Regions from separate parts of the Mesorhizobium sp. LEGMi-168a genome, predicted to be linked through region 4. Evidence: riboswitches for the same ligand, from Rfam matches in the RefSeq annotation. Region 4 holds a riboswitch; each other region holds the start of a gene.

Evidence for each region. Region 4 has a riboswitch for cobalamin ahead of bluB (5,6-dimethylbenzimidazole synthase). Riboswitches for the same ligand answer to the same signal wherever they lie in the genome.
Region 1: it holds a riboswitch for cobalamin, as region 4 does, so the genes downstream of both, metE (5-methyltetrahydropteroyltriglutamate--homocysteine S-methyltransferase) here and bluB (5,6-dimethylbenzimidazole synthase) in region 4, are expected to answer to the same signal.
Region 2: it holds a riboswitch for cobalamin, as region 4 does, so the genes downstream of both, AC4FWB_RS29235 (DUF1636 family protein) here and bluB (5,6-dimethylbenzimidazole synthase) in region 4, are expected to answer to the same signal.
Region 3: it holds a riboswitch for cobalamin, as region 4 does, so the genes downstream of both, AC4FWB_RS31325 (DUF1636 family protein) here and bluB (5,6-dimethylbenzimidazole synthase) in region 4, are expected to answer to the same signal.

Annotation. Positions count from the first base shown of each region.
Region 1 covers NZ_JBZEGV010000035.1:242-7,535, reverse strand. The annotation lists gene AC4FWB_RS29670 (IS1182 family transposase) at 1-862, shown strand, start outside; gene AC4FWB_RS29665 (Ros/MucR family transcriptional regulator) at 1,063-1,527, opposite strand; gene AC4FWB_RS29660 (hypothetical protein) at 1,842-2,096, shown strand; partial or broken gene AC4FWB_RS29655 (cytochrome-c peroxidase) at 2,160-3,092, shown strand; gene metE (5-methyltetrahydropteroyltriglutamate--homocysteine S-methyltransferase) at 3,456-5,816, opposite strand; cobalamin riboswitch at 5,910-6,111, opposite strand; partial or broken gene AC4FWB_RS29645 (IS256 family transposase) at 6,558-7,294, opposite strand, start outside.
Region 2 covers NZ_JBZEGV010000033.1:48,633-55,926, forward strand. The annotation lists gene AC4FWB_RS29200 (phosphatase PAP2/dual specificity phosphatase family protein) at 1-329, shown strand, start outside; gene AC4FWB_RS29205 (hypothetical protein) at 326-769, shown strand; gene AC4FWB_RS29210 (lysophospholipid acyltransferase family protein) at 766-1,425, shown strand; gene AC4FWB_RS29215 (phosphatidate cytidylyltransferase) at 1,425-2,360, shown strand; gene AC4FWB_RS29220 (FecCD family ABC transporter permease) at 2,368-3,387, opposite strand; gene AC4FWB_RS29225 (ABC transporter substrate-binding protein) at 3,708-4,655, opposite strand; gene AC4FWB_RS29230 (ABC transporter ATP-binding protein) at 4,707-5,495, opposite strand; gene AC4FWB_RS29235 (DUF1636 family protein) at 5,492-5,878, opposite strand; cobalamin riboswitch at 5,969-6,173, opposite strand; gene AC4FWB_RS29240 (AraC family transcriptional regulator) at 6,400-7,233, shown strand; gene AC4FWB_RS29245 (bifunctional helix-turn-helix transcriptional regulator/GNAT family N-acetyltransferase) at 7,274-7,294, opposite strand, start outside.
Region 3 covers NZ_JBZEGV010000041.1:13,755-21,048, reverse strand. The annotation lists gene AC4FWB_RS31355 (NADH-quinone oxidoreductase subunit E) at 1-490, opposite strand, end outside; gene AC4FWB_RS31350 (NADH-quinone oxidoreductase subunit D) at 492-1,682, opposite strand; gene AC4FWB_RS31345 (NADH-quinone oxidoreductase subunit C) at 1,692-2,297, opposite strand; gene AC4FWB_RS31340 (NuoB/complex I 20 kDa subunit family protein) at 2,302-2,883, opposite strand; gene AC4FWB_RS31335 (NADH-quinone oxidoreductase subunit A) at 2,874-3,239, opposite strand; gene AC4FWB_RS31330 (winged helix-turn-helix domain-containing protein) at 3,576-4,775, shown strand; cobalamin riboswitch at 4,805-5,010, shown strand; gene AC4FWB_RS31325 (DUF1636 family protein) at 5,051-5,479, shown strand; gene cobW (cobalamin biosynthesis protein CobW) at 5,482-6,519, shown strand; gene AC4FWB_RS31315 (cobaltochelatase subunit CobN) at 6,538-7,294, shown strand, end outside.
Region 4 covers NZ_JBZEGV010000002.1:424,898-432,191, reverse strand. The annotation lists gene ribB (3,4-dihydroxy-2-butanone-4-phosphate synthase) at 1-971, shown strand, start outside; gene AC4FWB_RS05325 (MFS transporter) at 1,164-2,384, opposite strand; gene AC4FWB_RS05320 (TetR/AcrR family transcriptional regulator) at 2,506-3,114, shown strand; gene AC4FWB_RS05315 (hypothetical protein) at 3,232-4,212, shown strand; gene bluB (5,6-dimethylbenzimidazole synthase) at 4,246-4,983, opposite strand; cobalamin riboswitch at 5,025-5,204, opposite strand; gene AC4FWB_RS05305 (histone deacetylase family protein) at 5,319-6,245, shown strand; gene AC4FWB_RS05300 (exodeoxyribonuclease VII small subunit) at 6,249-6,500, shown strand; gene AC4FWB_RS05295 (DUF2277 domain-containing protein) at 6,601-6,867, shown strand; gene AC4FWB_RS05290 (pirin family protein) at 6,878-7,294, shown strand, end outside.

The sequences.
Region 1 (7,294 bases), on a different contig from region 4:
CTACTGGGCCGATCTCGACCGCGCGATCGAGGCCGAGCGGGCGCTGCATGGCCAGAAGCCGCTGAAGGACAAGCAGCGCAAGCCGCCTGAGAAGCAGACCAAGGTCTCGCGCGCCGATCCGGAGGCCGGCTACATGGTGCGCGAGGGCAAGCCGAAGGGCTTCTTCTACCTCGATCACCGCACGGTGGATGGGCGCTGCGGCATCATCACCGACACATACACCACGCCGGCCAACGTGCACGACTCGATCGTCTATCTTGGCCGGCTCGACCGCCAGGTGGAGCGCTTCGGCTTCACGGTGGCGGCGGCGGGGCTGGATGCCGGCTATGCCACGCCGGGCATCGCCAAGGGACTGGAAGACAGGAACGTCCGGGGCGTCATCGGCTATCGCAACCCGAGCCCGCCAAAGCCCGGCAAGATGCGGAAGAGCGACTTCGTCCATGAAGCGGAGCTGGACGGCTATCGTTGCCCGCAGGGTCAGTTGCTCACTTACGCCACAACCGATCGCGCCGGCTACCGCCAATATAGGAGCGACCCAGCCATCTGCCGCGACTGTCCGCTGCTGGCCTCCTGCACATCAAACGCCAAGGCCGAGCGCACCATCACACGTCATGTCTGGCAGGACGCCCGCGAGCGCGTCGACGCCAACCGGCTCACGGCATGGGGCAAGGCCATCTATCGCCGCCGCAAGGAGACCGTCGAGCGATCCTTCGCCGATGCCAAGCAGCTCTTCGGCCATCGCTACGCCCACTTCCGAGGGCGAACACGCGTCGCCTGCCAGTGCCTGATCGCAGCCGCCGCCCAGAACATGAAAAAGATCGCAATCAGCCTCTGGCCAAAGCCTAAACCGAGCCTCGCATGAGGCCCAACCTGCGTCGCCAGCCTCCTGACATTGCCTCCCGACATCAATTTGCCAAGTGCAATCAACCCACAAAACAAAACCCCGCCGAAAATCGACGGGTTTGTCAGCGGTCTGGAGGCGGGTTTGATCCCGCCTTTTTTATATTCCATGCGGGTTAAGCCCAGGCTGCGCCGCTCCCGAACGACTCTCGATTGCCGAAATCAAGCTGCGACCTTCTTGCGCGTCCGCTTCGCAGGCTCGGGCATCTCCGGCTCTTTCGGTTTGCGGCCGAGCCCCATTGTCTTGGCCAGGGCCGAGCGCGCCGCGGCGTAATTCGGCGCTACCATAGGATAATCGGCAGGCAAGCCCCATCTGGCACGATATTCATCCGGCGTGAGCCCATAATGGGTCGACAGATGGCGCTTGAGCGATTTGAATTTCTTCCCGTCCTCAAGGGAAATGATGTAGTCCGGTGTCACCGACTTCCTGATCGGTACCGCAGGCTTGAGAGCCTCTGGCTGTTCCGCGGAAAGGCCTGCGGCCGCGCCTTTGAGCGCAGCATGCACTTGACCGATTAAACCGGGTAGATCTCCCACCGGAACCGGATTGTTGGAGACATAGGCAGACACGACATCGGCGGTGAGCTCGATGAGGGCGTCGATGATCTTTTCGGCTTCTTCCGTCATTAAACGCTCCAGGCGGCGAGTGAAATACAGTCGGCGAAGCGTCGCTTCATAGTACCGGTTGTCGCTGAAAGCAACAACTGTCTCGAAGAGCAATTATTGCCAACGCTCGTCCAGAAGCGACGTCTATAGCGCCATATTCGCCTTCATGACCATTGATCCGTCCGTTGTTGGCGACCGTACCGAGGTGCTTCGCGCATTTCAGGCGCGTCCTGGCCGTAAGCTTTGCACCGAATTTCCAGTGATATCGAGAGCAGTCGCGTAAGCTGGAGCTCAATATCCAAGCCCATAGCTCGTAAGCAAATGTTGTGCGCGCTATGGCGAAGGCACACCGGGAGGCAGAATACGAACTGCTGGGAGACCGGCCAGAACTGAAATCTGACGAGGTGCCGACCCCGGTTTCTTCATTCATAGTAGAAGGAGCAGAGAGAATCGAAACGCGCTCCGGCACCAGCGCTTGGGGCCTGACGATCAGCACGCCCTTCCGTCGCTCAGAATCCAAACGAGAAGAGCGTTCACTTCCCGGCCGTTTCGCCTCTACCGCGAAAAAACAGGTGTCGCCGCTGATCTAGCGCAAGGCGTTGACGGAGCGCATATCGTAAAGTGGTTGCGTGCACCACGCAACGAGATCATTTATGAAGATCCTATTCACTGCGGTGGCTGTCGCCTTGCCAGCAGAGGCCGCTTTTGCTGCGCAAGCAATCCCCCTCAGACCTCAGAGCAACGGCTCTGGCCACTTTCAAGGCTTTGCCATCCACCACGCCGGCAGTAGCCAACAACCCTATCACCCCGGAGAAGATCGCGCTCGGCAAGCCAATGTTCTTTGATCCTCGCGTCTGGGTGTCAGGCGTCTTCTCGTGCAACTCCTGCCACAACTTGGCAACCGGCGGCGACGACAATCGTGAGACCTGGATCGGCCATGGCTGGCAGAAGGGACCGCGCAACGCGCCGACCGTACTGAACGCTGTCTTCAACATCGCCCAGTTTTGGGACGGTCGCGCCGAAGACCCGAAGGCTCAGGCGAAGGGACCGTTCCAAGCCAGCGTTGAAATGGCCAATACACCGGGTCAAGTCATCGCCACCCTCAAGTCGATGCCGCAATATGTCGAGTCGTTCAATACAGCTTTCCCGGGTGAAGATGATCGCGTAACATTCGAAAACTTCGCCAAGGCAATCGAAGCCTTCGAAGCGACACTGGTCACGCCGGCCCCCTTCGATAATTTCCTCAAAGGTGATGATGCCGCCATGACTTCCGAACAGAAACAGGGCCTGACACTTTTCATGGACAAGGGCTGCTCTTCCTGCCATGACGGGGTCAATGTTGGTGGGGACGGCTATTACCCATTCGGCCTCGTTGAAAAGCCCAGCCCCGACGTCCTGCCGGAAAATGACAAGGGCCGATTTGCGGTCACCAATACAGCCGACGGTTCATATGTTTTCCGCGTGCGCCGCTGCGCAACGTAGCACTCACCGCGCCATACTTTCATTCGGGCAAGGTCTGGGATCTGAAACAGGCCGTCGCCATCATGGGGACCACCCAGCTTGGCGAAAAACTGGCAGACGAAGATCGCGCATCTTAGGAAAATAAACGGCCAACTGGCTACGGAAAGTCGCAATGAACAATGATTGCGACTTTCACTGGACAATCACGACCTCAATGAGAACGCAAATACTTGGCCCGATCCAAATGTGTTACGATGGGATAACGTTAGGCATCTAGGCTGGCGTGAGACTGGTCAAAAAAATGTGTAGGCAGCTTATCCTATAAGGCGTTTTTGTCCCAGTTGGTATTCCTTCCAAATCACGTGTCGAAGGAAAACTGCAGATCCGCAGATACCGCAGATTTTCGCTGGAGTAACTTATTTCCAAAGATGCGGTTTACACATTCACGGCCTTCACGCGGTGGTTGATGATTCACACATGGTGAGAGATCAAAGACTTCCGGCCTGCACTTTCTCCCGGAGCGAGCGCGCTGCAGCGACCATATTCATGAGGGCAGGGCGGACCTCCTCCCATTTGCGCGTTTTGAGGCCACAGTCGGGGTTTACCCACAATTGGCCGTCGGACAGTCGCTCGCGGGCAAGCATGAGGAGGGCCGAAATCTCGCCGACTTCCGGGACACGTGGTGAGTGAATGTCATAAACTCCGGGACCGATTTCATTCGGATATTTGGAGCTCGTGAAGGCGTCCAGCAGTTCCATTTTCGAGCGTGACGTCTCAATCGAAATTACATCCGCATCCATTTCAGCGATCGCGTCGATGATCTCGTTGAACTCGGAATAACACATGTGAGTATGGATCTGAGTCGCGTCCTTCACACCCGTTGAAGCGATCCGGAAGCATTCGACAGCCCAGTCGAGATAGACCGTCCAATCACACTTGCGCAGCGGCAAGCCTTCGCGAAATGCCGCCTCGTCAATCTGGATCATCCTTGCGCCAGATCTTTCGAGATCCGTCACTTCATCGCGAATGGCGAGCGCAATCTGGCGGCAGACCTCGGCGCGGGATAGGTCGTCGCGAACAAAAGACCAGTTGAGAATGGTCACTGGGCCTGTCAGCATTCCCTTCACCGGCTTTTCCGTAAGCGACTGAGCGAATTCCCACCAGCGCATCGTCATCGGATTCGGGCGCGACACGTCGCCGAAGATGATAGGGGGACGCACGTAGCGGGAGCCATAGCTTTGCACCCACGCCTGCTGTGTGAAGGCGAAGCCGGACAGATGCTCGCCGAAATGCTGTACCATGTCGTTTCGTTCGAACTCACCGTGCACCAGCACGTCCAGCCCGATCTCCTCCTGCCAGCGAATAGCAGCCTCGGTCTCCTTCTTCAGAAAGGTTTCGTAATCGACATAGCTGAGCTGGCCCTTCGCATGAGCGGAACGCGCCTTGCGCACCTGAGGCGTCTGCGGGAAGGATCCAATCGTCGTCGTCGGGAACGGCGGCAGGCCGAGCGTGCGGGCCTGGACCCTGGAACGCTCGGCAAATGCGCTCTTTCGTTGCTTCATAGCGCCGTTGATGTCGGCGATCCGCCCTTCAACGAGCGGGTCGTGGACCTTCGTGGATGTTGCGCGAGTCGCGGCAGCTTCGGCAGAAGCTTTCAACTCGCCAGCCACCGCATCCCTACCTTGGGACAAGGCCCGGGCCAGGATGACCAGCTCGCCGGTCTTCTGGGCCGCGAAGGCGAGCCACGACCTGATGTTAGCATCCAGTGCCGTCTCCATACGCAAGTCGATCGGCACATGCAGCATCGAGCACGAAGGCGCGATCTCGACTCGGTCCAAGGGCCAGCCCGCGACGATCGGCTTGATGCGGTCGAGAATGGCAGTGAGGTTCGCACGCCAGACGTTGCGGCCATTGATCAAGCCAAGCGAGAGCACCAGATCCTTAGGCGCGAGCCGACCAATCGTTTCCAACTGCTCCGGAGCGCGCACGAGATCGACATGCAGCCCGGCTACCGGCAGAGAAATCGTCATCTCGAGATTGTCCCCCAGCGGCCCGAAATAGGTAGCCAGCATGATCTTCAGCTCGGGCGCGGCCTTTGACAGCTGCCCATAGGCAAATTCAAATGCAGCTCGTTCGTTCGGGTTTAGATCGAGCACAAGCGCTGGCTCGTCGATCTGCACCCAATCGGCTCCCGAGAGTTTCAACCTCCGCAGGAGTTGCTCGTAGACGGGCAAAAGCCGTGGAAGTAGCGCGATGGGACTGAACCCTTCAGCAGGTGACTTCGCCAGCTTGAGAAAAGTGACCGGCCCCAGCATGACCGGGCGTGTGTGAATGCCCAGGGCCTTTGCCTCGAGGAAGTAATCAACCGGTTTCGTCGACGAGAGCGTGAACGCCTGATCGTCGTCAAGTTCCGGCACGATGTAGTGATAGTTGGTGTCGAACCATTTGGTCATTTCCATCGCGTTCAGGCTAGATCCATGAGCCGCGTGCTGGCGGCCTGCCTGCCTACAATCCTCCCTCTGACCTTGGTTGCCGCGGGCCATGGCGAAATAGATGTCGAGTGGGACCTCGCCGCCATTCCATGCGTAGCGGGGCGGCACGGCGCCGACCATGGCTGCGGAGTCGAGTACATGGTCGTAGAGCGAAAAGTCATTCGACGGGATTTTCGACACGCCGCGATCGCGCTGCTCCTCCCAAATGGCGGCACGGAGCGCCTTCGCCGTCGCGAGAAGGTCGGCAGCACAAGATTTTCCGGACCAATAGCTTTCAAGCGCGAATTTCAGTTCTCGCCGACGACCGATACGCGGCACGCCGAGCGTTGCTACAGGAATTTGCTGAGAGACAGTCATGCCATACCCCGATGGTTGGGGCGCGGGACAAAGAAGGCGCTAATAGTCCGGCACGAACGCCGGGCTGCCGCGCCCGCCAAGACACCCCGCCCGTGGACGTAGTTCGCCGTGGCAGGTCTCCTGGCTCGCGGGGATCATAGCCTCTGCCCGTCTTCCCAAGGCTGTTCGCCTCAGTGACATGAGTGGGGTCGGCTCGCCGCTAACAGTTGCGGGGGCAGCGCCGGCATCGCACCGGCTTCCCTCTTAGCTCCGATGCGGCAGCGCCGCACGGAGAACCACGACACGGAGACAATCATAGCCGTCCACTCTTTTGTCAATACCGTATAAAGAAATGTTTATGTCATTATGCGAATGCGCGTTGCGCTGTCGGCGTGTTCTCCAAATCGCGTGGAAGGCGACTAGGGGCCTCGCCTACAGGAATAGGTGACCGGGCCAAATCAACAAATGAGCGCTGTGCAGAGCTGTGGCGCGCGCGCCTGCCAGACGGCCTGGCTCGGCTGCGCAAAGATTGCGAGCCGGGGCCTTTGGTCGGATCGATTGGGGCGTGACGGTAGGGTGGCGCCAGCAGAATTGCGAGGCTAGTCGCATGCTGCAGTAGCACGTCGAATGATATCAAGATCGCCTGAAACTGCCACCGGTAAGTGGCGCCAATTAGTTTCAGAGTTTCGATAAGATCGTGCCCACTGACGTGGTGTAGGTGACGGCATTGGTCGCCGTGCTCTCCGGCATGGGCCGGATTGATCAGCGTGCCACTGCCGGCAGGCTGACGAGCGGATCATCACTCATCTGGCTGATGGTCTCAAGAGACATGTAGCGGGCACGCTGGACGGCCCATTCATCATTCTGCTCCAGCAGCAATGCTCCGACGAGGCGGACAATGGCGTCGTCGTTGGGAAAGATGCCGAAGACCTCTGTGCGCCGCTTGATCTCACCGTTGAGCCGCTCGATCGGGTTTATGCTGTGCAGCTTGACACGATGCTCCTTGGGGAAGCTCATGTAGGCAAGCACATCATGCTCGGCCTCATCCATGATGGCGGCGAGTTTCGGCACCTTCGGCCGGATCTGGTCGGCGACGGCGCGCCATTGCAGGCTGGCGGCTTCCGCCGTCTCCTGGGCGAAGGCGGTGGCGATGAAGGCCGAGACGACGCGGCGGCCGCTCTTGCCGGCATGGGCCAGAACATTGCGGGCGAAATGAACCCGGCAGCGTTGCCAGGTGGCGCACAGCACCTTGGAGACTGCTGCCTTGATGCCTTCGTGAGCATCGGAGACAACCAGCTTGACACCTCTGAGGCCGCGCCGGGTCAACTTGCGCAGGAACTCTGTCCAGATCGGTTCGGCTTCCGAGGTGCCGATCTCCATGCCCAGCACCTCGCGCCGGCCGTCGCTGTTCACGCCCACCGCGATGATGACGGCGACCGAGACGATGCGGCCGCCGCGGCGCACCTTCAGATAAGTCGCATCGATCCACAAATATGGCC
Region 2 (7,294 bases), on a different contig from region 4:
CTGCCGCCGAGGCCCATGGCTTCGACACGGTGATCGATCTTGCCGCCGAGTTGGAACGGCCGCGCGCCAGCACCGGCCGCTGGATCAGCTTTCCCATGCTCGACCTGTTGCCGCCGCCGGCGGACATGCTCGACCAGGCGGTGGCGGCGATCGAGCCGGCGCGCCGGCAAGGCACGGTGCTGGTCTGCTGCGCGCTCGGCTTTCAGCGCAGCGCCACCGTCATCGCCGCATGGCTGGTCGCCAGCGGCCGCTCGCACACGCCGGCGCAGGCGCAAAAGATGCTCGCCGCATCCGGTCGGCCGGTGCTTTTCCAGGACGAGCCGGCATGACGGACGCCGCCTATCAGCAGCGGACAGCAGCCTTCGCCGCCATGCTCATCAAGCAGGCGACATGGCCAGCCGCGGTCGTGATCGCCGGCGACAGCATCGCGCCGCTGGTCGCTTCGGCGCGCGGCGCATTCCAGTCACCGCTCGCAGTTTTAGCGCTGCTGGTCGCGGCGGCGAGCGCCGTTGCGGTGCTTGGGCTTTCAGCACTTCTCCTCTTCGACGCGCTTCTGTTCCGGCTGATGGCGAGCCATGACGACGAGGCTTCGGGCGGCGCCGCGGTCGACGACGTGCTTTCGCGCATGCGGCTGAAGCCTGCTCCCTCCTCCCCGCGCCCGCTCGACGAGCGTATCGCCGGAACGCGCCGCCTGCTTGCCCGCCAGCGCATCGCCCTCGCGATCTTCGTCGTCGCATTCCTGACCGCCGGATTCTGGATGCCGAAATGAGCAAGCTTGCGCTCCGGACCTTCACCTTGCTGCAGACGGCGACCTCCGTCGGCCTGTCGGCGCTGGCCTGGGCCGTGACCGGCGTTCGCCCAATCTGGAGCGGCAGCCAGCCGTCGGACCGACAGCGCATCTATTTCGCCAACCACACCAGCCATGGCGATTTCATCCTGTTGTCGGCCTGCCTCAGCGAGAAGGAGCGCGCCATCACGCACGCGATCGCCGCGGCCGAATATTGGGGAAAGTCGCGGCTGCGCCGCTTCATCGCCGAGGACATGCTGTCCTCCGTGCTGATCAGCCGGCAATGGACGAGCGAGGAAGAGAACCCGATCACCGTCATGCGATCGGTGCTCGACCAGGGCCATTCGCTGATCATCTTCCCGGAAGGCACGCGCAACATGAGCGACGAGCTGCTGCCCTTCCGCTCCGGGCTCTACAATCTGTCGATGGCGCGGCCGGATGTGGAGCTCATCCCCTGCTGGATCGAGAACATGTCGCGCGTGCTGCCCAAGGGCCAGTTCCTGCCGGTGCCGCTGCTCTGCCGTGTCGTCTTCGGCGCGCCGGTGGCGGTGGCGCCCGGCGAGGAACGCCGCGCCTTCCTCGAACGCGCCCGCACGGCGCTTAAGGCGCTCAATCCGCGCCCCGACCGAGACGATTGATGCGCCACGAAATCAGCATTCTCATCATCGGCCTGTTCGTGATGCTGAGCACCGCCAGCATCACCGCCGCCACTCTTTCGGCGCGTGCGCCGAAGCCGCTCAGCGCGACGCTGGTCAACCTCACGCAGCGCATCAACGCCTGGTGGGTGATGGTGGCGCTGATGACGGTTGCCTTCTTCTTCGGCCGCTACGGCATGACCATCCTGTTCGCGCTGATCTCTTTCGCGGCGCTGCGCGAGTTCGTGACGCTGACGCACAGTCGCCGCAGCGACCATTGGGTGCTGCTCGGCATGTTCGGCATCGTCATTCCGTTCCAGTACTGGCTGGTGTGGACGGCCTGGTACGGCCTCTTCGTCATCTTCATCCCGGTCTACTGCTTCCTGCTGATGCCGGCGATCACGGCGCTGCATGGCGATACCGAACGCTTCCTGGAGCGCATCGCGGCGCAGCAATGGGCGATCATGATCTCGGTCTATTGCGTCAGCCACGTCCCTGCCCTGCTGACGCTCAACGTGCCGGGCTTCGAAGGCCGCAACCTGTTGCTCATCGCCTTCCTGATCATCGTCGTGCAGGGCAGCGACGTGCTGCAGTACATCTTCGGCAAGCTGTTCGGAAAACACCGCTTTTCGCCGACCGTCTCGCCGTCGAAGACCTGGGAAGGCCTGATCGGCGGGCTGGTCGCGTCGAGCCTGCTCGGCGCGCTCTTGTCCTTCATCACGCCGTTTTCGCCGCTGCAGGCCTCGGCCGTGGCCCTCGTTGCCTGCACGATGGGTTTTCTCGGCGGGCTCGTCGCGTCCGCGATCAAGCGCGACCAGGGCGTCAAGGACTGGGGCCATCTGATCGAGGGCCATGGCGGCATGCTCGACCGCACCGACAGCCTGGTCTTCGCCGCGCCGATCTTCTTCCACATCGTGCGCTATTTCTGGACGGTTTGAGGACCAGTCAGATCTGCTTACGCATCAAGAGCGTGACGACGAAGAAGGCGCCGAGCGAGCTGGTGATGATGCCGATCGGCAGTTCCTGCGGCGGCAGCAGCGTGCGGGCAAGCAGATCGCTGGCCAAGAGCAGGATCGCGCCGAATAGCGCGCAGATCGCTATCAGGGGCCGGTGCAGCGGACCGGCCAGCGGCCGGCCGAGATGCGGGATCATCAGGCCGACGAAGCCGATGACGCCGGCGACCGCAACGAGGATTGCGGTGGCCAGAGCGGCGATGAGAAATGTCGTGCGGCGCATCTTCGCCACCGGCACGCCGAGGCTTTCGGCGGCACTTTCGCCGGCGAGGAAGGCATCGAAACGGCGGTGGTTCCACAGGCCGTAGGCGAGGATGATGGCGGCGCCCAGCGCCGCCAGGCCGATATTGTCCCAACGGGCGAGGCCGAGCCCGCCCATGGTCCAGAACAGCACCGAGTGGGCGGCGCGCTGATCGCCTGCGAAGACGAGATAGTTGGTCAGCGCGGTGAACATGAAGGAGACTGCGAGGCCGGCAAGGATCAGCCGCTCTGGCCCCTGCCCCCGCACCCGCGAGACGAGCAGGAGCACGATTGCCGCCGCCAATATGCCGCCGGTGAAAGCCGCCACCGGCAAGGTCCAGATGCCAAAGCTGTCGCCGAAGACGGTGATGACCGAAACGGCGCCGGCGGCGGCGCCCGAGGAGAGGCCGAACAGGAACGGATCGGCAAGATCGTTGCGGGTGACGGTCTGCAACACTGCGCCGACGACGCCGAGGCCGGCGCCGACCGCGATCGCCAGCAGCGTGCGCGGCAGCCTGAGGTCGACGACGATGCTGCCGACGGGTCCAGGCACGGCCTCACCGCCCAACCCGCCCGCATACGCCAGCGCGCCGACGACCTCGCGCAGGGGTATCAGCGTCGAGCCATAGGCGATCGAAAGCAACGCGAGCGCGACGAGCAGCGCAGCGCCCAGGGACATTGCGAAGGCGAAGGGACTATGATGCAAATTCATGTCGTCGGGCCTGTCATCGCCTCGCCGACGTTCGAGTTTGGCCGAGACCTCCGTGACTTCGTCATTCCAGGGCGAAGCAGGAGCGAAGCTCCGTCGCGAAGACCCTGGAATCCATGCCGTGACCTCGCGCGCGGAGTGCGACGGCGCAGAATTCTGCACCGCTGCGGCGCCTCAGCGTCACGGCATGGATCCTCGGGTCTGCGCCGCGTCGCTTCGCTCCTTGCTCCGCCCGTGGATGACGAAGTCGCGAGCGTTTCAGCCGATCTCCAAGGCAGGCGATCCGTCAATGGAACCACTCCCGGCTCATCCATGCTCCGGAACTAGAACGCTTCCGGATGCATGGCTCTGGCGATCTTGCCGATCGCCTCGATGTTGGCGGGTCCGGGCGTCAGCTCGGCGTAACGCAACGCCACGAAGCGCTCGTTCTTGACCGCATCGGTCTCCTTCATCGCCGGATGCGCCTTGAGGAAATCGAGGAGTTTCTTGTAGCCGCCGCCATCCTGGTAATCGAGCAGGATGAGGAACTGCGGGTTGCGCGACGCGACCGTCTCCCAGTCGGTGTTGCCCCAGCTCGTCTCCATGTCGGCCATGATGTTTTCCCCGCCCGCGGCGGCGATCATGGCGTTGGGGATGGCGAACTTGCCGGCGGTGAAGGGCTTGTCCTCGCCGGAATCGTAGAGGAACACGCGCGTGCCCATGTGGTCGCCCACCTTCGCCGTAATGCTGGCGAGCTCGGCCTTCCAGCCGGCGATGAGCTTGTCGGCCTCGGCCGCCTTGCCGAAGATATTGCCCAGCTTCTCGACGTCGCCATAGAGCAGGTCCATCGAGGCGGCGGGCCGGTTCTTGTCGAGATGGACGCAGCTCTCGGTCAGCACCAGCGTCTTGATGCCGTGCGGGGCAAGCGTGTCGGGCGTGACCTCGCCACCCGGCTTCATGCCGTAATACCAGCCGGCGAAAAAGAAATCCGGCTGCACTGCGACCAGATTTTCAAGCGTCGGATATTTTGGCGCGAGCTCCGGGATCGAGCCCTGCTCGGCCTTGAATTCGGGGCCGACCTTGTACCAGCCGGTGATGCCGGTGAGCCCGACTATCGACGGCTGCAGCTTCAGCGCGAAAGCCATCTCGGCCATGTTGAGGTCCTGGATGACGGCGCGTTTCGGCGGCGCGTCGAAGGTCAGCGGCTTACCACAGCTGTCGACGGTGACCGGGAAGGCGAAGGCGGCCGAGGCGACAAGCGAAAAGGCCAGCGACAAAGCGAGGCGTTTCACGGGACGGTGCTCCTGATTTGGGGTTTGCTTGCGTTGTCCGGGTTGGCAGGTTCAGGATGGCGAGGACGCGCGGCTTGGAAGCTCGAAGACGGTGAGCTCGCGGTCCTCGGTCGGATGAGGCAGACGCAACACGTCGATGCCGAACACCGCGCGGATGAGTGGCTGCGCCAGCGCCTCGCGCGGCGGCGCCAGCGCGTGCAGCCGGGCGTTGCTCATCACCGCGACCCTGGTGGCGAAGGGCGCCACCAGCGCGAGATCGTGCAGCACCGCGACGACGGTCATGCCGAAGCCGGCGACCAGGTCGAGCAGTTCGCCGCGAGCGCGCGGATCGAGATGGTTGGTCGGCTCGTCGAGGAACAGGATTTTCGGCTCCTGCGCGATGGCACGGGCGAGCTGCGCGCGCTGGCGCTCGCCGCCGGACAGTGAGCCGATGGTGCGCGCGAGCAGCGGCAAGAGCCCGGTTCGGCGCAGCGCTTCGACGACGATGTCGCGATCGTCGTGCCGGCGCCTGAGGCCGGCGTGCGGGACGCGGCCAAGCTCGACATAGTCGATGAGCGCCAGCCGCGGATCCGGCTGATCCGTCTGGCCGACGACGGCGATGCCGAGCGCCCGCTCGGCGGCGCTGATCCTGCCCAGCCGGCGTCCGGCGAGGCGAACCTCGCCGCGACTCGGCGTCAACGACCCGCACAGCATGCGCAGCAGCGTGGTCTTGCCGGCGCCGTTGGGGCCGATGATGGCCAGCCGCTCGCCGGCGGACAGCGACAGGCTGACATCCTCGACCAGCGCCCGGCCGTTTGCCGTAGCGTGCAGATCGCGGGCTTCAAGCAGGGGGGCGCTCACCGGACCTGCTCCCTGACCTTGCCTGCGGTGGGGATGCGCGCCAGTATCTTGCCGGCGAGCCTTGCCGGGCGCTGGCCGGAATTGCACCAGCCGTCGGGCAGCGAGGCATAGAGCCTGGCAAATTCGACCAGCGCGCCGGCGTCGGTGCCCCTGTCGATGGAACCGAAGAGATAGGTGGCTTTGCCTTCCGCCTTGAAGGCCACGGTCAGCGGCCGCGCGCAGCCCGCCATGCAGTCGATGGTCTCGATGGCAAAGGACGGTGCCGGGTGCAAGGAAAGTCTGGAGCGCAGGTCGGCGCACAAATCCGCGCCGGACCTCAGCCCGGTCAAGCTATCACGGCACAGCGAACAGATAATGATGCGATGGCTGAAGGCGTCCAACATTCCGTCACTTTCCAAAATGGCGACGGAAGGATGCTGGACGAGCCGGCCGACAGGACCAGGGCCCGCGTCTCCTCCCGGCACACCCCGTCCGGTCAACTCATGTCGATGGCAGGTCTCCTGGCTCGCGGGTCGCCGCGCCATCCGCCTTCCCAGCCTTGCCGGCCAGTGGCGTTTCGGATGGAGCTCGCCGCTCACAGTTGCGGGGGCAGCCACGGCCTCGACCCAAATGGGCCTCACCGTGTTCCCTTTTCACCCCTCGCCTTGCGGCTCGGGGACCATGACGCCGCCATCGTAGGTTGCCTGCGCGCGAGTCGCAACGGGCTTCTGTCCACCTCTTGCGCGAAACACATTTGCGAGTCGCCGCCGCCATGTTTTCTTTCAGGTTTGGTATGTAATAACATTACGAATAGCGGGCGTTGCCTCGGCTTGTCAATGTCCTTTCGGCTTCGCTCCGTGCGCAATTTCGATCAAACTGGCTGTCGGCGCGATGGCTAGTGTCGCCTCGCCAAATGCGAGGAGCCATGGACCCGACCAAGAAAGCGCTGTGGTTTGTCGAAAGCCATCTGCCCGACGCGATTTCGCTCGACGATGTCGCGGCGAGCAGCGGCGTGTCGCGCTTCCACGTGACGCGCGCCTTCGGCGCCGCCACCGGGCGGTCGGTCATGGGCTATATGCGGGCGCGCAGGCTCAGCGAAGCGGCGCGCAAGCTCGCCGGCGGCGCGCGCGACATTCTCGCTATCGCGCTCGATGCCGGCTACGGCTCGCATGAGGCTTTCACGCGAGCCTTCCGCGACCAGTTCGGCACCACGCCGGAACTGGTGCGCGCCGAGGGCTCGACCAAAAACCTCGATCTCGTGGAGCCCATCCTCATGGACAGTTCGTTTCTCACCACGCTCGAGCCGCCGCGCTTCGAGACCAGCCGGCCGCTGCTCATCGCCGGGCTCGGCGGGCGCTACAGTTGCGAATCGAGCGCCGGCATCCCGATGCAGTGGCAGCGCTTCGGCCCCTATATCGGCCATATCCCCGGCGAGGTGCCGGGCGTCTTCTACGGCGTCTGCACCAATGGCGACGATGCCGGCAATTTCGACTATATCGCCGGCGTCGAAGTGGCGGATTTTTCCGACCTGCCCAAGGAGTTTTGCCGTGTACGGGTGCCGGCGCAGAAATACGCCGTGTTCTCGCACCTGGAGCACATCTCGACGATCCGCCGCACGGTCAACACGATCTGGAACAAATGGCTGCCGGCGTCGGGACATGAAATCGCCGACGCGCCGGAATTCGAGCGCTACGGGCCCGAATTCGATGCGCGCAGCGGCAATGGCGGGCTGGAGATCTGGGTGCCAATCAGGGGGTAAGGCGCCCTCTCCTTCTCCCACAAGGGGAGAAGAGAATGCGCTAAAGCTCCAAATTCCAAGT
Region 3 (7,294 bases), on a different contig from region 4:
GCTCCGGCGTCAGGTCTTCAAAAGTGTCCTTGAAGATCATGACCATCGGCGCGTTGACGCAGGCGCCGAGGCATTCGACCTCCTCCCACGACAGCGTGCCCTTGTCGTTGGTGTGGAACTGGTCGTGATGGATCTTCGACCGGCAAACATCCATCAGCGCTTCCGAGCCGCGCAACATGCAGGGCGTGGTGCCGCAGACCTGGATATGGGCCCGCGTGCCGACCGGATTGAGCTGGTATTGCGTGTAGAAGGTCGCGACCTCGAGGCCACGGATGCGCGGCATGCCGAGCATGTCGGAGATCGTCTCGATCGCCGCCTTGGTGACCCAGCCTTCCTGTTCCTGCGCCAGCATCAGCAAGGGGATGATGGCCGACTGCTCACGTCCCTTCGGATATTTGGCGATCCACTGCTTGGCCGCCGCCGTGTTCGCCTTGTTGAAGGCGAAGGAGGCTGGCTGGACGCTGGCATCTGCGAGACGGCGGACTGACATTTTAGCGATCGACCTCACCAAACACGATGTCGAGGGAGCCAAGCACGGCCGTGACGTCGGCCAGCATGTGGCCGCGACACAGGAAATCCATGGCCTGCAGATGCGCGAAGCCCGGCGCGCGCAGCTTGCAGCGATAGGGCTTGTTGGTGCCGTCGGAGACGAGATAGACGCCGAACTCGCCCTTGGGCGCCTCGACCGCCGCATAGACCTCGCCGGCCGGCACGCGATAGCCCTCGGTGTAGAGCTTGAAGTGGTGGATGAGCGCTTCCATCGAGCGCTTCATCGCCGCGCGCTTCGGCGGCACCACCTTGCCGTCGAGGTTCGACACCGGCCCGGCGCTTTCCTTGCCGAGCAGCAGATCGACGCACTGGCGCATGATCTTCGCCGACTGGCGCATCTCTTCCATGCGCACGAGGTAACGGTCGAAGCAGTCGCCGTTCTTGCCGACCGGGATGTCGAAATCCATCTCGGAGTAGCATTCATAAGGCTGCGCCTTGCGCAGGTCCCAGGCAGCGCCCGAGCCGCGCACCATGACGCCCGAGAAACCCCAAGCCCAGGCGTCGGCAAGCGAAACCGTGCCGATATCGACATTGCGCTGCTTGAAGATGCGATTGGGCGTGAGCAGCGCGTCGAGGTCGTCGATCGACCTCAGGAACGGATCGATCCACTTGCCGATATCCTCGATCAGCTTCTGCGGCAGGTCCTGGTGGACGCCGCCCGGCCGGAAATAGGCCGCGTGCATGCGCGATCCGGAGGCGCGCTCATAAAACACCATCAGCTTTTCGCGCTCGACGAAGCCCCACAGCGGCGGGGTCAGCGCGCCGACGTCCATCGCCTGCGTCGTCACATTGAGGATGTGCGACATGATGCGGCCCATTTCAGAATAGAGCACGCGGATCAGCTGGCCGCGCTTCGGCACCTCGATGCCGAGCAACCGCTCGGCTGCAAGCGCGAAGGCATGCTCCTGGTTCATCGGCGCGCAATAGTCGAGCCGGTCGAGATAAGGCACGGCCTGCAGGTAGGTCTTGGCCTCGATCAGTTTTTCCGTGCCGCGATGGAGCAGCCCGATATGCGGATCGACGCGGTCGACCACCTCGCCGTCGAGCTCAAGCACAAGGCGCAAAACGCCATGCGCCGCAGGATGCTGCGGACCGAAGTTGATGTTGAAGTTGCGGACGGAGGTTTCAGCCATTGTGGCGCCTCAATTTGCCTTCGCCTTCTCGTCGCCCGGCAGGACGTAATCCGTTCCCTCCCACGGGCTCAAAAAGTCGAAGTTTCTGAATTCCTGCTTCAATTCCACCGGCTCGTAGATCACGCGCTTGGCTTCGTCGTCGTAGCGCACCTCGACAAAACCGGTCAGCGGGAAATCCTTGCGCAGCGGATGCCCATCAAAGCCGTAGTCGGTGAGGATGCGCCGCAGATCCGGATGGTCGGAGAACAGCACGCCATAGAGATCGTAGGTCTCGCGCTCGTACCAGTCGGCGCCGGGATAGACAGCGGTCAGCGACGGCACCAGCGTTTCCTCGTCGGCCTGGACCTTGAGGCGGATGCGGACATTCTGCTTCGGCGACAACAGGTGGTAGACGACGTCGAAGCGCCTGGCGCGCGACGGATAGTCCGCGCCACAGACGTCGATGATCGAGATGAACTGGCAGCGCGCGTCGTCGCGCAGGAAGGTCGCCACCTCGATCAAATTGCCCGGCTCGACGGAAACCGTCAGCTCGCCATAGGCAAGCACGGCCTCGCCGATGCGGCCGGAGAGCTTCTCGCCGAGATAGGTGGAGAGTTCGTTCAACGCCAGGGTCATTGGCTCACCGTTCGATCGTGCCGGTGCGGCGGATCTTCTTCTGCAACAGAAGAATGCCGTAGAGCAGCGCTTCCGCGCTTGGCGGACAGCCGGGCACATAGATGTCGACCGGCACGATGCGGTCGCAGCCGCGAACCACCGAATAGGAATAGTGGTAGTAGCCGCCGCCATTGGCGCAAGAACCCATCGAGATGACGTAGCGCGGCTCCGGCATCTGGTCGTAGACCTTGCGCAGCGCCGGCGCCATCTTGTTGGTCAGCGTGCCGGCGACGATCATGATGTCGGACTGGCGCGGAGACGCGCGCGGCGCGACGCCGAAACGCTCGCTGTCGTAGCGCGGCATCGAGGTGTGGATCATCTCGACCGCGCAGCAGGCGAGGCCGAAGGTCATGAACATCAGCGAGCCGCTGCGCGCCCAGGTGATCAGCGCCTCGGTCGAAGTGACAAGGAAACCCTTGTCGGCCAGCTCATTGTTGATTTCGAGGAAGAAGGGATCGTCCTCCCCCACCGGCCTGCCGGTGTTGGGGTCGATGATGCCCTTGGGCTTCGGCGCGACGAGGGTGCCTGAACTGTCGTTCAATCCCATTCCAGCGCTCCTTTTTTCCATTCATAGGCAAAGCCGATGGTCAGCACCGCCAAAAACACCATCATCGACCAGAAGCCGAGCATGCCGACCTTCGAGAAGGACACCGCCCACGGGAACAGGAAGGCGACTTCGAGATCGAAGATGATGAACAGGATCGACACCAGGTAGAAACGGATATCGAACTTCATGCGGGCGTCGTCGAACGAGTTGAACCCGCATTCATAGGCGGAAAGCTTTTCCGGGTCGGGATTGCGGTAGGCCACCAGGAACGGCGCGACGATAAGCGCGAGACCGACGACCATCGCCACCGCGATGAAGAGGACGATGGGCAGGTACGAAGTCAGGAGTGCGCTCATGCGGCGACTTTCCTTTGGCGGGCCAGTTCACTTTGATTACAGCAAGGGACTCTAATGCGGAAGCGTGACAGTTTAACCCGCTGAACCGTTTTAAGGGCCCTATGCTGCGACGCGGCGAGGGTTAGCGCAGCGGTTCCAGCGACGCAAGTCAAACCTTGTTCAAAATCCGGGCCTGGACGCCATATCGAAAGAAACTGGTCCGATCCGCTCCTGTTTGATTTCCTTCACTTTTTACTCCACTTTTCTCTCCTGACATATCTCCCGCCATTTGCCTGCTAGCATGGCCGGAATCGCGAGCTGGAAATCCCGGCAAAGGAACAGGGCAAGAGTAGCTTGATGAAGGAAAAAATCTCGCTTCGCACTGCCAGGCGCATCGCGCTCGGCGCGCAGGGCTTTACTGACCCTCGCCCCAGCGGCGAGCCCAACCGTCGGCACCTCTCCCGCGTGCTCTCCCGAACCGGGCTGCTGCAGATCGATTCCGTCAGCGCGGTGGTTCGCGCCCACTACATGCCGCTTTATTCGCGCCTCGGCCCCTACCCGCTTGCGCTGCTCGACAATGCCGCGGTCACCCGCAAGCGCGCGGTGTTTGAATATTGGGCGCATGAGGCGTCCTTCCTTCCGGTTGAGACCTGGCCGCTGATGCGCTGGCGCATGCGGCGCGCCGAGCAGGGCGAGGAAATGTATCTCGGCCTCGCCAAATGGGGCCGCGAGCGCAAGGAGATGATCGAGGAGATCTACGGGCAAGTCGCCGAACGCGGGCCGATCGCCGCCTCCGACATCGAAGGCCACAAGGGCAATGGCGGCTGGTGGGGCTGGAGCGAGGCCAAGCACGCCTTCGAATGGCTGTTCTGGGCCGGACGCATCACCACCGCCTACCGGCGCGGCTTCGAGCGCTACTATGACCTGCCGGAACGTGTTCTGCCGCAAGCCATTCTCGATCTGCCTGTCCCGTCGGTGGAGGACGCACACCGCGAATTGCTGCGCATTTCCGCCCGCGCCCATGGCATCGCCACCTATGGCGACCTGCGCGACTATTTCCGCCTGGCGCCGGGCGACACCAAAGACCGCATCGAGGAACTGGTCGAAACGGGCGAGTTGCTGCCGGTGAAAGTCGAAGGCTGGGACAAGACCGCCTATCTGCACAAGGACGCCCGCATGCCGCGCCGGATCGAGGCCCGCGCCCTGCTCGCGCCATTCGATCCAGTCGTCTTCGAGCGAACGCGCACCGAAAAGCTGTTCGGCTTCCGCTACCGCATCGAAATCTACACGCCGGCCGAAAAGCGCCAGTATGGCTATTACGTGCTGCCGTTCCTGCTCGGCGACCGGATTGTCGCCCGCGTCGACTTAAGGGCCGATCGCCCGGCGAGCGTGCTGCGCGTCCATGCCGCCTATGCCGAGGCCGGCGCGCCGCCGGAAACGGCTGCTCAGCTCTTCGACGAGCTGAAACAGATGCAGGCATGGCTCGGCCTGGAGGCGATCGAAGTGACGCCGGCCGGCGACCTCGGGCCGGCGCTGGCTGACTTGGCGGTGTCGTAGCCGCGCGTTGACAGGCGCATAGCCGTAAGCCTAAATCCGAGCCAGACGGTCTTCTCCCGGCAAAGGGAGGAGCCAAGAGGGAATGCGGTGCGGAGTTGAAAAATTCCAAATCCGCGGCTGTCCCCGCAACTGTAAGCGACGAGCCTCAGCCGAAAACCACTGGGAAGTTCCCGGGAAGGCGGCGCCAAGGCGATGAAGCGCGAGCCAGGAGACCTGCCGTCTGAGACTTTAAGTATCCGATCGCTCGGCGGGTTTTCCGGGCAAGGAGCCTGGTTTTGGATCGCAACGGCAGTTTTCCGGCTAAAACAGCTGATCTTTCGCCCGAACCCGACGACGCGCTGGCCGGCGTGACCGTCATTGTCTGTTCCTCCTGCCGTGACGAGACCGGTTCGGATGCCCATCCGCGCGCCGGCGCGCTGCTGGCCGAAGACACGCGCCACGCCGCGTCGGGCGAAAACATCCGCATCCGCACCGTCGAATGCCTCGGCAATTGCAAACGCCGTTTGAGCGCTGCGCTGCTGCGCGACGGCTGCTGGAGCTACGTCTTCGGCGATCTGGATACGACCAGTGGCACCGACCTCGTCGCCGGCGCAAAGCTCTTCGCGACCTCGACCGATGGCCTCATCCCTTGGCGTGGCCGGCCCGATTCCCTCAAGCGCGGCCTTGTTGCCCGTATCCCTCCCCTCGACATGCTGAAGGACTGACCATGAACGCTTCCGTTTCCCGCGTGCCCTGCACCGTCGTCACCGGGTTCCTCGGCGCCGGCAAGACGACGCTGATCCGCAACCTGCTCGAAAACGCCAAGGGCAAGCGGCTGGCGATCATCGTCAACGAGTTCGGCGATGTCGGCATCGACGGCGAAATCCTGAAAGGCTGCGGCATCGAGACTTGCCCTGAGGAAAACATCGTCGAGCTCGCCAATGGCTGCATCTGCTGCACCGTTGCCGACGATTTCGTGCCGGCGCTCGACCAGATCCTGTCGCGTACGCCGAAGGTCGATCACATCCTGATCGAGACCTCCGGCCTCGCTCTGCCGAAGCCGCTCGTCCAGGCCTTCCAGTGGCCGACGGTGAAGAGCCGTGTGACGGTCGACGGCGTTATTGCCGTGGTCGACGGCCCCGCACTGGCCGATGGCCGCGTCGCTTCCGACATGGATGCCCTGCAGGCGCAGCGCGCCGCCGACGATTCCCTTGACCATGACGATCCGGTCGAAGAGGTGTTCGAGGACCAGATCGCCTGCGCCGACCTGATCATCCTGTCGAAGAGCGACCTGATGGATGCGGCGGGCTCGAAGCGCGCCAACGCCGTCATCGGCGAGCACGTGGCGCGCGCCGTGAAGGTCGTGCCGACCGCGCACGGCAAGGTCGATCCGTCGGTGCTGCTTGGCCTCGGCCTTGCCGTCGAGAACGACATCGAGAACCGCAAGACCCACCACGACGACGAGCTCGACCACGAGCACGACGATTTTGACTCCTTCGTCATCGATATCCCGTCGATCGCCAATCCCGATGAGCTGGCGAGACGCGTCGCCATCGCCGCCGAGCAGGAAAACGTGCTGCGCGTCAAAGGTTTTGTCGAGGTCGGCGGCAAGCCGATGCGGCTGCTGCTCCAGGCCGTCGGCCCGCGCGTCAACCACTATTACGACCGCGCCTGGACGGCGGAGGATGAGCGCCGTTCGCGGCTCGTCGTCATCGGCCTCAAGGGACTGAACCGCCCGGCGATCGAGCGTATTCTCGCCGGCTGAGGCAAAGCACGAACCGCGATGCATATTCTCACCACGACGTCCGCTTCGCTCGACGATCTAGCCGAGCCGATCGACCTCAGGCAGACGCCTGCGGATGTCGTGGCCCTGTCCTTCACCGACAGCGACCTCGCCGGACTGGCGGCTGCCTGGAAGGCGGACGCGGAGCGGCTGCCGTCGATGCGGCTGGCAGCACTGCGCGATCTTCGCCATCCGATGTCCGTCGATCTCTGGATCGACAGCGTGGCGCGCCACGCCAAGGTCATCCTGGTCCGCATCCTCGGCGGCTACGACTGGTGGCGCTATGGCTGCGACCAGCTTGCGGCGATCGCCCGCGAGCGCGGCATCAAGCTGGCGCTGCTGCCGGGCGAAAGCCATGACGAGGACCAGCGCCTGATCGAAGGCTCGACCCTGCCACGCGCCGAACTCGACGCCTTGCTCGGCTATTTCCGCGAAGGCGGTCCTCAAAACATGGCCGCACTCGTGCACCGATTGGCGACATTGGCCGGATCGGAATTGATGGTTGCCGAACCGATCAGCGTGCCGAAAGCCGGCTACTACGAACCCGGCTGCGGCGTGGTCCCCCTCCCCCTTGAGGGGAGGGTCCGGCTGCAGGCCGGGGGTGGGGTCCTCCGTGACGCGCGCCGACGCCCTGAAGGACGCCCCCGGAAAGAGGCGTTGAGCCCAGTCGTCCCGACCCCACCCGGCCCTGCGGGCCACCCTCCCCTCAAGGGGGAGGGAAACGCCGCGGCCGTCATCCCGATCCTGTTCTACCGAT
Region 4 (7,294 bases):
CGGAGAAGATGGCCTTCATCGTCCGCAACACTTCCGGCATCGTCTGCACGCCGATGCTGCGCGAGGATGCGAGACGGCTGAATCTGGCGCCGATGGTGGCCGACAACGATTCCGCCCACACCACGGCCTTTACCGTCAGCGTCGACTTCAAGCACGGCACCACGACGGGCATTTCGGCCGACGACCGCACGCTCACGGTGCGCAATCTCGCCAACGGCAATGTCGGCGCCTCCGATTTCGTCCGTCCGGGCCACATCTTCCCGCTGATCGCGCGCGAAGGCGGCGTCCTGATGCGTTCCGGCCATACCGAGGCCGCGGTCGATCTCTGCAAGCTCGCCGGCCTGCCGCCGGTCGGCGTCATTTCCGAGCTGGTCAATGACGACGGCACGGTCAAGCGCGGGCCCGAGGTTCAGGCTTTCGCCGAGCAGCACGGCCTGAAGCAGGTTTCGGTCGCCGATCTCATCGCCTACCGGCAGCGCAAGGAAACGCTGGTCGAGCGCGTCGCCTGCTCGGACATCGACACCCCCGGCGGCAAGGCGCAGGTCTTCACCTACACGCTGCCCTGGGATTCCATGCACCACGTCGCGGTCGTCTTCGGCGACATTCGCGACGGCGAGGAGGTGCCGGTGCGGCTGCATTCGGAAGATGTCGTGACCGATGTCTTCGGCACCAGCCACCGCCTGGACCGCATCATGAAGGCGATGGGCGAGCGCAAGCGCGGCGTCATCGTCTATCTGCGTGAAGGCTCGGTCGGCGTCGCCCATCAGGAGCGCAAGCGGCCGCAGAGCGGCGACCGCGAGGATCACGAAGAAGCCCGCCGGCGCGAGAACGAGTGGCGCGAGATCGGCCTCGGCGCCCAGATACTCAAGGATCTCGGCATTTCCTCGATCAACCTGATCGCCTCGCGCGAGCGCCACTATGTCGGCCTCGAAGGGTTCGGCATCCATATCGCCAAGACCGAGATTCTTTAGGCTGCCGAGGGACGCGCCGGCGGTCTTGGCGGCAGCCTGCCGCGCTGCTGATTGGCCGGAGCCTCCGCGACGTCGTCATCCTCGGGTCTGCGCTCCGCTTCGCGTCGCTCCGCCCGTGGATGACGAAGTCCCTGAGGCCGCGGCCAACTTCCGACCTCTGCAATGATCATCGGATGGCTGACGCTCGTACCGTCACTCTGCCGGGACTACCGCTTCGCCCCTATCCGCGTCGCAATCGTCCGTCGCCAGCCGGCATTGACCGGCGAGCACCGTTGCCAGCGCGATCGCGCCTGCCGCGACGGACACAAAGAACCCGTTCTGCGGTCCAAAAGTGTCGACCATCCAGCCGGCGGCGAAGGAGCCAAGCGCCATGCCGATGCCGATCCCGGTCGTCACCCAGGTGACGCCCTCGGTCAGCATCGCGGCCGGCACGTGGCGCTCGATCAGCCCGAAGGCGGTGATGAAGGTCGGCGAGATCGCCACGCCGCTGACGAAGACTGCAAGCGCCAGCGTCGGCACCGTATCGGCAAAGAGCAGCGGCAGCGTCGTGAGCGCGATAACGGCGACCGCGATCGCCAGTTGCCGCTGCAGCGGCGCTTTCAGACTGAGCGCGCCGACGATGATGCCGAGCACGAAGGATCCGAGCGCGTAGACGCCGATGACGAGGCTGGCTGCTTCGGGCTGGCCGAGCGCCTTGGTGATCGCCACCGTGGTGACTTCGGTGGTGGCGAAAGTCGCGCCGACGAAGATCAAGGCGAAGGTGATGATCTGGACCGGCCGCAAGCGGATCGCCGATCCGGCCGCGCCATGGTCTGCAGGACGCACCGGCGGCTCCGTCGAGCGCTGAAGCAGGAATGCCGCCGAGCCGAAGGCTAGCAACAGGGTGCTCACCAACATGCCGGCTTCCGGGAACAGCGCAGCGCTCAAGCCGACCGACAGCGAGGCGCCGGCGACATAGACCAGCTCGTCAGCGGCCGATTCGAAGGCGAAGGCGGTGTTGAGTTCGGGGCGGTTGCGAAAAATCTCGGTCCAGCGCGCCCTGACCAGCGCCGGGATGCTGGGCATGGCGGCGGCGAGCAATGCCGACAGGAACAAGGTCCATGCCGGCCAGTGCTGGTTGGCCGCCGCGATCAAGGCCGCGAAGGAAAGCACCGAAACCAAGGTCGTCGGCACGGCAATCCGGCTCTGGCCGAGCCGGTCCACCAGCCGCGAGATCTGCGGCGACAGGAAGGCATTGACCAGCGCGTAGGTGGCCGAGACGGCACCGGCCAGCCAGTATTCGCCATGCGCCTGCGACAGCATCGCCACGATGCCGATCGGCGCCATGGCGATCGGCAGCCGTGCGATGAAGGCGGCCGCCGCAAAGCCTTTCGTGCCGGGAGCCCGGAAGATTTCCGAATAGGGGTTTCGCATGGTCCTGCTCCTCGACAAGGGAAGGCGCCGCAATTACATACGCAGCGTATGAATGTCAGATAGTTCATACGTCGCGTATGTCAATTGGCATACGAGACGTATGTGAATAGGGCCAGAAGCCATGCACAAACCCCGCAAGGAGATGATCGCCGAGACGCGCGCCAAGCTGATCGCCGCCGCTCGCCACGCCTTCGGCACGATCGGCTATGCCGAGGCCTCGATGGACGATTTCACCGCCTCGGCGGGCCTGACGCGCGGCGCGCTCTACCATCATTTCGGCGACAAGAAGGGGCTGCTGCAGGCAGTGATTGCCGAGATCGACGGCGAGATGGCGGCGCGGGTGAACGAGGTGGCCGCGCGGGCGCCGACGCGCTGGCAGCATTTCGTCGACGAATGCACCACCTATATCGAGATGGCGCTGGAGCCGGAGATCCAGCGCATCATGTTCCGCGACGGCCCGGCGGTGCTGGGGGATCCGGCGCAATGGCCGAACGCCAACGCCTGCACGGCGTCGATGACGGATCATCTGACAAGGCTGCAGGAAGAGGGCGTGGTCGTGCCCGATCTCGATCCCGAGACCGCGGCGCGGCTGATCAACGGCGCCAGCAGCCAGGCCTCGCAACGCATCGCCAATTCGAACGATCCCGAGGCGACGTCGAAGAAGGCGATAGCTGCGTTCAAGCAACTGCTCGAAGGTCTGCTGAGGAAAGCAGACGAACCGGCCGGATAAGCAGCGTCGCTCGGACTTGTGCACCGGTTTGATGTCTGAATGGCCCTGCCCGCAATTGACTTTGATCGGGGTGGGCGCATCCTCTCCGGCCAACTCTGAGGTGGGAGAGTCGGGGCCATGTGGGACTTCAGCATCGGCCGGTCGGTGTCCATCATGATGCGGACATGGCCGTTCATCGTCTTTCGCATGATCGTCTATTTCGGCATCACGGTGGCCTACATCATGGCGACCGGCACCGGCGCCAGCGTCGGCTATGGCGTCGGCCACATCTCGACCGACCCGGACGGGCCGATGTCGTTTGCGTTGTGGGGCGGGGTTGTCGGCTTCGGCGTCGTCTCGATCGCCGTCTACTGGATCCGCGAATACATCCTCTATGTCCTCAAGGCCGGCCATATCGCCGTGATGGTCCATCTGATCGACGGCCACGACGTTCCCGACGGCCAGGGCCAGATCGCCTATGCGAAGGAAGTGGTCACCCAGCGCTTCGCCGAGGCCAACATCCTTTTCGTCGTCGATCAGCTGGTGAAGGGCGCCATCCGCGCCATCACCGGCCTGATCGGCGGCATCGCCGCCTTCCTGCCCATTCCGGGCTTGAGCGGCCTCGTCAGCTTCATCAACACGGTCATCCGCCTGTCGCTGACCTATGTCGACGAGATCATCCTCGGCTACAACATCCGCATCAATTCCAACTCGCCTTTCGAGACCGCCAGGCAAGGCGTCGTGCTCTACGCGCAGAACGGCAAGCGCATGGTCAAGAACGCCGTCTGGCTGGCGGTGATCATGTGGGGCGTGTCCTTCGTCATCTTCCTTTTGATGCTGGCGCCTGCCGGCGCCATTCTCTGGGTCATGCCCGGACAGCTCGCCGGCTGGGCCTTCGTGCTGGCCATCGTCTTCGCCTGGGCCTTCAAGGCGGCTTTCATCGAGCCCTTCGCCATCGCTTCGCTGATGCAGGTCTATTTCGCCACCATCGAGGGCCAGGTTCCCAATCCGGAATGGGACCGGCGCCTGGCCGAGACCTCGTCGAAATTCAGGGAACTCCGCGACAAGGCGCTCGGCTCCTTCGGCGGCTCGCGCTGGGACACGCCCCGGCCTGCTTGATCAGCAGCCCCTTAACCTACGAAGGTCGCCTGATCACGGCTTCGGCAGCTCGACGCCGCGAAGCTTTGCAATCGCCGACTTGAGCGGCGCCTCGCCGGCGCCGCAAAAGGTCTCGCTCATCACCAGCTCGGGCAGCGGCAGGCGCTTGCCCCAGCCATGCGCTTCGAGGTCCGGCTTCGGCGCGAATTCCGAGACGCGGCCGACGCAGAGATAGGCGATCGGCGTGACATGCTCGGGGATCGACAAGAGCCGCTTCAATGCTTCCGTTTCGATGATGCTTACCCAGCCGACGCCGACGCCCTCGGCCCGCGCCGCCAGCCAGAAATTCTGCACGGCGCAAACGGTGCTGTAGAGGTCCATTTCCGGATTGTGCCAGCGCCCGAGCGGCGAGTCCTTCGAACGCTGCCGGTCGCAGGTGATGCATAGATTGAGCGCGCTTTCGCAGATGCCTTCGAGCTTCAGCTTGCGGTAGAGCGCCTGCCGCTCCGCCTCGATCGCCGGCAATTCCTGCTCGCGCGCGGCGAGGAACAGGTCGCGCACCTGCCGCCGTCGTTCGGCATCGCGGATGACGATGAAATTCCACGGTTGCATATAGCCGACCGATGGCGCGTGGTGCGCGGCCGTCAGCAATCGCGCCAGCACGGCATCGTCGAGATCGTCCGAAACGAAATGGCTGCGCACGTCGCGCCTGGTGAAAATCGTCCGATAGACGGCGTTCCGCGCCAATTGGTCAAAGTCATCGCCGCCGGTGGCGGCCGCTCGTGCCTGCATCGCTTTTCCCCTTGCGACAGCAATCATCCGCCTGACCATGCGGACGACCATGTCTGCCGGGCCGGTCTTCTGGCTCGGGATCGTCCCGCGTCCGGCGCCTTCCCGTCTGAGACAGTGGCTTTTGCCGGCGCGGTCCCCCTTACAGCGTTGGGCACGCCACGGATTTCAACCGTGTTCCCGATTCTCCCGCGTTGCGGGCACCAGGCAGCGGCGCGATCTTATCGCGAAGCTTCAGCCGCGCCAATGCCATCGGCGACACATCAAGACGCGATTTTCCCCAGCCATTCGGCGCTCAAACATGGTCATCCGGGTTACGCATGCCTAGATTAGGCGCCATGACCACCCGTCTCTACACCCATCCGGTATTCTTGGAACACCTCACGCCGCCCGGCCACCCCGAGCGGCCCGACCGTTTGCGCGCCATCGAGCGCGTGCTCGACGACGAGGCTTTTTCGACTCTCGACCGCGTCAAGGCGCCGGAAGGCGACGAGGCGACCATCCTTTATGCGCATCCGGAAGACTTTGTCGCCCGCATCCGCGCGGCCATCCCAGAGAGCGGCATCGTCTCGATCGATGCCGACACCAGCGCCAGTCCGAAGAGCTGGCAGGCCGCGGTGACGGCGATCGGCGCCGCCAATGCTGCGGTCGACGACGTCTTCGAGGGCCGCGCCGCCAATGTCTTCGTTGCCGCGCGGCCGCCCGGCCACCATGCGGAAAAGACGACCGCGATGGGCTTTTGCCTGTTCAACACCGCGGCGATCGCCGCCCGCTACGCGCAGAAAAAGCACCAGGTCGAGCGCGTCGCCATCGTCGACTGGGACGTCCATCACGGCAACGGCACGCAGGACATCTTTTGGGACGATCCGTCGGTGCTCTACTGCTCGACCCACCAGATGCCGCTTTATCCCGGCACCGGCGCCAAGAGCGAAACCGGCGCCGGCAACATCGTCAACGCGCCGCTCGCGCCCAGCACCGGCAGCGAGACGTTCCGCGACGCCTTCCTGTCGCGCGTGCTGCCGTCGATCGATGCATTCAAGCCGGACCTGATCATCATTTCCGCCGGTTTCGATGCGCACCATCGCGATCCGCTGGCCGAGATCAACCTGACCGAGGAGGATTTCGACTGGGCGACCGGCCAGTTGATGGATCGCGCCGGGCGCCACAGCGGCAACCGGCTCGTTTCCCTGCTGGAGGGCGGCTACGATCTGCAGGGACTGGCATTTTCGGTCGCCGCCCATGTCGGGCGGCTGATGAAGGGATAGGATATGGCTGGCGAAGGCAATGAAGACGTCAAAACGATGAGCTTCGAACAGGCGCTCGACGCGCTGGAGAAGATCGTCGATGATCTGGAGCGCGGCGATGTCCCGCTCGACCAGTCGATCCGCATCTACGAGCGCGGCGAGGCGCTGAAGGCGCATTGTGATCGGCTGCTCAAGGCCGCCGAGGACAAGGTCGAGAAGATCAGGCTCTCGCGCGACGGCAAGCCGGTGGGAACGGAGCCGCTCGACGCTGAGTAAGCTGTACTGATATTCAGGTGAAGCCGGCCTGACCTGAATCTCAACACACCTTGGTGCATAATCTCGACGGCGGGACACGACAGACAGGAGGCGAGCAAGCATGTGCCGAAACATCAAGACCCTGTTCAATTTCGAACCGCCGGCGACCGACGACGAGGTCCATGACGCGGCATTGCAGTTCGTGCGCAAGCTGAGTGGTTCGACCAAGCCGTCCAAGCGCAATGAGCATGCCTTCCACCACGCCGTCGAGGCGATCGCCGCCGCCGCGCGCGAGCTCATCGATTCGCTCGAAACCGCCCAGGAGCCGCGCAATCGCGAGGAAGAGGCCGCCAAGGCGAAAGCCAGGTCCGCGCTCCGCTTCGCCTGAGGATGCATCGATGAGTTTTTTCCCGGGCAATGATCCTGAGGCCGGCGACGCCTTCGCCTGCGACCAGATCGAATTGATGGTCATCCCCAACGCCAAAGATATTGGCGGTTTCGAGGTTCGCCGCGCCTTGCCGACGGCAAAGCGTCGGCTGGTCGGCCCGTTCATCTTCTTCGACCGCATGGGACCGGCCATCCTGCGCGCCGGCCATGCGATCGACGTGCGCCCGCATCCGCATATTGGGCTTTCCACCGTCACCTATCTGTTCGACGGCAAGATCAGGCATCGCGACTCGCTCGGCACCGAAATGGTGATCGCGCCAGGCGACGTGAATCTGATGACCGCCGGTCGCGGTATCGTTCATTCCGAGCGCACGCCCGAGGAGCTGCGCGGCGCGCCGATGTCGATCTCCGGCCTGCAGACCTGGTTG